DNA from 2 places in the Delftia sp. CH05 genome. Region 1 is predicted to be linked to the other one. Evidence: riboswitches for the same ligand, from Rfam matches in the RefSeq annotation. Region 1 holds a riboswitch; the other holds the start of a gene.
What was found. A riboswitch is a leader RNA that binds a small molecule or an ion and turns the genes downstream of it on or off. The one in region 1 is predicted to bind glycine.
Positions count from the first base shown of each region.

Region 2: another riboswitch for glycine. It lies ahead of GRX31_RS25995 (D-amino acid dehydrogenase); the one in region 1 lies ahead of gcvT (glycine cleavage system aminomethyltransferase GcvT).

Region 1 is NZ_WUMG01000008.1:151,293-154,654, forward strand. Features, by position in the region: gene GRX31_RS09675 (fatty acid--CoA ligase) at 1-1,293, opposite strand, end outside; glycine riboswitch at 1,463-1,572, shown strand; glycine riboswitch at 1,588-1,706, shown strand; gene gcvT (glycine cleavage system aminomethyltransferase GcvT) at 1,732-2,898, shown strand; gene gcvH (glycine cleavage system protein GcvH) at 3,032-3,362, shown strand, end outside.
Region 2 is NZ_WUMG01000051.1:5,048-8,409, reverse strand. Features, by position in the region: gene GRX31_RS26000 (FIST signal transduction protein) at 1-288, shown strand, start outside; gene GRX31_RS25995 (D-amino acid dehydrogenase) at 330-1,661, opposite strand; glycine riboswitch at 1,755-1,865, opposite strand; gene GRX31_RS25990 (hypothetical protein) at 2,255-2,473, shown strand; partial or broken gene GRX31_RS25985 (beta strand repeat-containing protein) at 2,516-3,362, shown strand, end outside.

The DNA of each region.
Region 1 (3,362 bases):
GTCGATGCGGTCGCGGATCCAGAGATAGCCGTCGTCGTCGATGTGGCCCAGGTCGCCCGTGTGGTACCAGCCGTGCGCCAGGGCGCGGGTGTTGGCGTCGGGGCGGTTGAGGTAGCCGGCCATCATGCAGGGGCCGCGCACGAGGATTTCGCCCACCTCGCCGGGCAGGCAGGCCTCGGCCGGGTCGGTGGGGGCGTTGTCTTCGCGCAAGCGGGCCACGATGAGGTCATGGCCCATGGAGGGCAGCCCGGCCGAGCCCGCGTGCGAGAGTTGCTCGCGCGGCAGCAGGACGGACATGCAGGGGCCCATCTCGGTGGTGCCGTAGACCTGGACCAGGTCGCTGCCGACCTTGCGCGTCCATTCGCGGATCAGGTGCGGCGCCATGGAGGCGCCGCCGTACTCCACCAGCCTCAGCGCGGGCGCCTGCTCAGGCGAGGCGATGGGTTCGGCCAGCAGCATGGTGATCATGGTGGGCGCCGCGAAGAAGAAGCTCACGCGCTCTTCGCGGATCAGGCGCCAGGCCTCGGCCACGTCGAAGCGGCGCAGCAGCACCTGGGTGGCGCCGGCCTGCAGGCGCGGCAGAAAGCTGGTGTGCAGCTCGGCCGTGTGGTTGAGCGGCGCCATGGCCAGGCCCACGTCGTCGCGCGTGAACTGCATGGTCTGGTGCATGAGGGCGTTGTGCGCCAGCTTGCTGCGGTGCGTATGCAGCACGCCCTTGGGCCGGCCCGTGGTGCCGCTGGTGTACATGAGGATGCAGGGGTCGCTCTCGCGCACATGGGCCTGGGGCGGCGCGCTGCTGCGGCCCCTGGCCAGGGCGGACAGGCGCTGCGTGGCCCAGACCGGCAGCGGGTCGGCCGGGGCATCGTCGGCAAAGATCCAGTGCTCGATGCCCGTGCCAGTGCCGCCGCCTTCGGCCTTGAGCAGGGCCTGGGCGCGTGCGGCCACCTCGCCGCCCTCGTGCTCGAAGACCAGGGCACGCGCTGCGCCGTCCTTGAGGATGAAGGCCAGCTCCTGCGCCGCCAGGCGGTAGTTGATGGGGTTGAAGATGGCGCCCAGGCGCGCGGCCGCCAGCATGGTGAAGACAAAGGCCGGCGTGTTGTAGAGAAAGGCCGCGACCACGTCGCCATGGCCTATGCCCAGCTCGGCCAGGCCGTGGGCGTGGCGGTTGACTTCGGCATCGAGCTGGGCGTAGGTCCAGGCGCGGCGCTCGCCGCCCTCCCATGCGACCAGGGCTTCCTTGTTCGGCAGGTAACGTGCCGGCCAGGCCAATGTGTCTCCCAGCGTCTGCTGCATGTGCGCTTTTTCCTTCTCGCTCACGAGATTTCATATATCGATGCACCTCAATGTAGGAGATTTTTTAGACAGTTATGCAATTTGCAAATGCATCCATGCAGGCAAGCGCATGGAGTTGCAGTCGGCCCGCGGAAATCCCGAAGCCGCGCGGACGCTGGCCGCAGCTAGAATGCGCCGGTCAGGAGAGAGTGCCCGCCCGGCCGCAACGGTCGCAGGCAGCGGCACCGCCGAAGGCGCAGGGTTTCCCGAACGCTCAGGCAAAAGGACTGGCACCGCCTGCCGCCACGGCCGCAGGCGTTCCTAGCTGGAGAGAGATGCAGGGCACGGCGGTGTGCCCCATCCACCGAAGGAGCAAGCCCCACGCATGGAAGGTGCGGGTGAATCTCTCAGGTAAAGCGGACAGCAGGGCAGCACATCCCGGAGGACCGGGATGGCGTTATGCCTTGTTCCTTGCCTGAAAGAGAGCCCTCCTTGTCCGCTGCCTCCACCACCGATCTGCTCAGGACCCCGCTGTTCGACCTGCACCAGGAACTGGGCGCGCGCATGGTGCCGTTTGCCGGCTACTCCATGCCCGTGCAATACCCGCAGGGGCTGATGGCCGAGCATCTGCACACGCGCGAGGCGGCAGGCCTGTTCGATGTCTCGCACATGGGCCAGATCAGCCTGCGCGGCCCGGATGCCGGCGCGGCGCTGGAATCGCTGCTGCCCATGGACGTGCTGGGCCTGGGCGAACACCGCCAGCGTTACGGCCTGCTGCTCAATGAGGCGGGCGGCATTCTGGACGACCTGATGTTCGTGCGCCGCGAGGACGACCTGTTCCTGATCGTCAACGGCGCCTGCAAGCACGAAGACCTGGCGCACATCCAGGCCCGCATCGGCCAGCGCTGTGAAATCGAGCCCCAGTTCGACCGGGGCCTGCTGGCGCTGCAGGGCCCGCAGGCCGCAGCCGCCATGGAGCGCCTGCTGCCCGACACGGCCGGCCTGGTGTTCATGACAGGCGGCCACTTCGACTGGGAGGGGGCCGAGCTGTACATCACGCGCAGCGGCTATACCGGCGAGGACGGCTTCGAGATCTCCTTGCCCGCCAGCCACGCCGAGGCCTTTGCCCGTGCCCTGCTGGCCCAGCCCGAAGTCAGGCCCGTGGGCCTGGGCGCGCGCAATTCGCTGCGCCTGGAAGCCGGCCTGTGCCTGTACGGCAACGATCTGGACACGACCACCACCCCGGCCGAGGCCGCCCTGAACTGGGCCGTGCAGAAGGTCCGCCGCGCAGGTGGCGAGCGCGAAGGCGGCTTTCCCGGCGCGGCCACCGTGCTGGCCCAGCTGCAGTCGCCCGAGCTGCTCACGCGCAAGCGCGTGGGCCTGGTGGCCCTGGAGCGCGTGCCCGTGCGCGAAGGCACGGAGCTGCTGGATGCCGGCGGCCGCAAGGTCGGCCAGGTCACCAGCGGCCTGCTGTCGCCCACGCTGAACCAGCCCGTGGCCCTGGCGTACGTGGAGCCGGGCAGCGCCGCCGTCGGCACCACGCTGCAGGCCATGGTGCGCGGCAAGGCCGTGCCCATGCAGGTGCAGGCCACGCCCTTCGTGGCGCCCCGCTATCACCGCGGTTGAGGACAGCCTGCGCGCTTGCCGTGGATCGAGTTCGGCGGATTCGTTTTTCCTGCCATCGCATGCCGCTACAGTGCGCACTGACCTTTCTCAAACCGCCTTTCACAGGTTTTTTCAGTTTCTATCGGAGCAAGCCATGAGCATCCAGTATTCCAAGGACCACGAGTGGATCAACGCCGCCAACCCTGACGCGGCCATCGTCGGCATCACCCTCCACGCGCAGGACGCGCTGGGCGACGTGGTGTTCGTCGACCTGCCCGCCGTGGGCACCAGCTTCAACCAGGGCGATGTGGCCGGCGTGGTCGAGTCCGTCAAGGCCGCCGCCGATGTCTACATGCCCGTCAGCGGCGAGATCGTCGAAGTCAACGAGGCCCTGCGCGACGACCCCTCCCTGGCCAACAGCGACCCGCTGGGCGAAGGCTGGTTCTTCAAGGTCAAGCTCAGCGACGCAGGCCAGCTGGCCGCGC
Region 2 (3,362 bases), on a different contig from region 1:
GCCCAGGTCGCGCGCCAGGAACTGCTGCAACTGGGCGCTGCGCTGCGCGATGCGGCGGAGCCCGAGGAGGCGGCGCCCGAAGGCGAGGCACAGCCCCGCATCCGTGGCGCCATCTACATCAGTTGCCGGGGCCGCGGCGGCGGCCTGTTCGGCGGCCCCGATGCCGAACTGCGCACCCTGCGCCACGCACTGGGCGATGTGCCATTGATCGGCTTCGTCGCCGAAGCCGAGATCATGGACGCCCGCCTGCACCGCTTCGCCGGGGTGTTGACGGTGTTCACTGCCTAGGCGTCGTACACGCCGTACACACGGTACACACCGTCTGCACCTCAGACCGCGCGCGGGCGCACCGTGCCTGCGCTGCGATCCGGGTCCATGGCTGCGGCTCCCAGAAAATCGAAATCCACCGCTGGCTGCCTGCCGCTGACCAGGTCGGCCAGCGCCATGCCGGAGCCGCAGGCATGGGTCCAGCCCAGCGTGCCGTGGCCGGTGTTCAGGAACAGGTTGGCGATGGGCGAGCGTCCGATCAGCGGCACATTGCTGGGCGTGGCGGGGCGCAGGCCGCTCCAGAACTGGGCGCGGCCGGTATCGCCGGCGCCGGGGAACAGCTGCTGCACGCGCCGCACGATGGCCTCGCAGCGCACGGGGTCCAGGTTGCGGTCGTAGCCGTTGAACTCGGCCGTGCCCGCAATGCGCAGGCGGTCGCCTTGCGCGCCCGTGTAGCGCGAGAACACCAGCTTGAACTCGTCGTCCGTGAGGCTGACCTGATAGGCCTTGGCGGGGTCCAGCACCGGCAGGGTCACGGAGTAGCCCTTGGCCGGATAGATGGGCAGGCGCAACCCCAGCGGCTGGGCCAGCAGCGGGCTGAACGAGCCCATGGCCAGCACATAGGCGTCGCCCTGGATGCGTTCGTAGCGGCCATCGGCATTGGTCACCTCCACATGGTCGATATGGCGGCTGGCGCCCGCGCCCGTGGTGCGCAGCGCCGTCACGTGGTGGCTCTGGCGGAACTGCACGCCCGTGGCGGCGGCGATGCGCGCCAGCTCGCGTGTGAAGAGGTTGGCGTCGCCTGATTCATCCTCGACCGTATAGGTGGCGCCCGCTATCTGCCCGCGCACATGGGCCAGGGCCGGCTCCAGGCGCACGGCTTCGTCGGCATCGATCAGGCGGCGGTCGCAGCCCAGGGCCTGCATCTGCTCGGTGGGCTTGAGCGCGCCCTCGAACTCGCGGGCGTTCGTGTAGAAGTGCAGGATGCCCTGCGTGCGCTGCTCGTACTGGATGCCGGTGTCCGACCGCAGCTGCTGCAGGGCCTCGCGGCTGTAGGTGCCCAGGCGAACGATCTGCCGGATGTTGTGGCGCGTGCGCGCGGGCGTGCAGTTGCGCAGGAAGGACAGGCCCCAGAGCCACTGGCGCATGTCGGCGCGCAGGCGGAAGAGCAGGGGGGCGTCCTGCCGGCCCAGCCAGCCCAGCAGCTTCAGCGGTGCGCCGGGGTTGGCCCAGGGCTCGGCATGGCTGACCGAGATCTGCCCGCCGTTGGCGAAACTGGTTTCGGCGCCGGGCGCTGCCTGGCGGTCGATGACGGTCACTTCATGACCGAGGGATTGCAGATAGTAGGCCGACGTGGTGCCGATCAGGCCGGCTCCGAGAACGATGACGCGCATGACGATGCCCTTTCAAAGGCATGTGCCGGGTCACGCGAAAGCTGGCCGCTATGGTCTGGATAGCAGGCAGCCGGCGTCCGTCGTGACGCAGCTGCCGCTCCCCCTGTCCTTGGTACCTGAGAGATTCACCGCCGTCCATGGGAACGGGGCTTGCTCCTTCGGTGCGCCGCACATTGCGTGCGGCGGCTCTCCAGACGGCATGTTGTGTTTGCAGTACGGAACCTGAGCGTGTATGGGAGTTTGCGCCTTCGGTGAGGCTCGGCACCGTGGCGCCCGCCTGCTCTCCTGCAGGGGCGATTCTATGTGGCTTGCGCAGCCAGCTCCAGTCGTATTGGGGATACCACCAGTTACCTGTATGTGGTGTGGCTGATTCAGGGTATTCCCTAGATCGCTCAAGTGCCTCCCTCGTAGCGCTGGTACGAGTCTCTGGTTTCATGTAAAAAAAACTATTGAAATAGAAAAAAACATGATTTAGTCTATCGATATGTGCAGTGGTTTGTCAGTGCATGTTCTGGTCGATTGGACCTGCATGGGTTAACCATGGGTTGTATATATGTCTGATAGGCGACTTACCGTTGCACAGGTGCGGGTCCATGGAAACTGGTCCGTCACTGAAAAAATACAAGCACGGTGAATATGGTTTGTCGAGGGAGGAATGTTTTGCGTCGCAAACCCGACTGAAGGTGTGTCCGCTCAACGGGCAGTGGAGCAGCGCGCAAGCGTTGATGGAAATCCGCCTTTTTTTGATTGACGCGCAGGATCTGCGCGAAACATTTTGCTTCCAACCTCATCGGCTGCAAGGTGAGTTGTGAGCTCGTGATTCAAATAGAACTATTCGAGGTACGGCGATGCAAATGCGCTGGGTACAACTGATGGCCATTGCCATTGGGAAAATCATTTTCCTGTCATATCTCCTTGAGAAAACGGGGAATATCATGCATGCTCTCAATCGCCTGCCTGGTTCGGCATTTTTTCGCAAGTGGCGTGCAGCGAAGTGCCTTTTCTCTTTGCTGCTGCTTTCATGCGCGGGTATCTCATCCACGGCACTGGCAGCGACCATCGTCTTCACGGTCACCGACAACAGCGATGCTCCCAATGCCAATGCAACGACACCAACCACCTGTGTCAGCACGCTGGGGGGCACCTTTGCTGGCGCATGTACGCTGCGAGCGGCCATTCAGGCAGCCAACTACACGCTGCAAACGCTGGATCCGAGTGCCGATGTTTCCATCGTCTTTGCGCCGACACTGACCACGTCGGTACGGACCATACAGAGCGGGACATCCAAGGATGCGGCGGGAAACCTCCATCCGTATGTCGACAATCAGACGGTTTACGTGCGCTGTGCCAATACATTCATCAGCGGAGCCCAGTCCGGCGCCGTGACGGGAGCCACCAATGCCTGTGGTCAAACCCAGATGATCAGCGGCGGCGATACGGGCACCACCACTGGTGCCGGTGGTGCCTGGTACTGGCTCAAAGGCACCGTGCCAGCCGGCACGGGCTCGTTGACCATCGATTTCGGGGGAGTCATACAAGTCCAGAACTGGGCGGACTCCCCCTGGGAAACTTTTTATCTTGGTGGGAAGAACATCACGCTCACCAATTCGCCCAATATGACCTGTGGCGAAGCGGTATTCGTCGTTGGCTCCCCGGCGAACAATGTCACCATTGACCGCGTCGGCTTGGTGAATGTGGCGC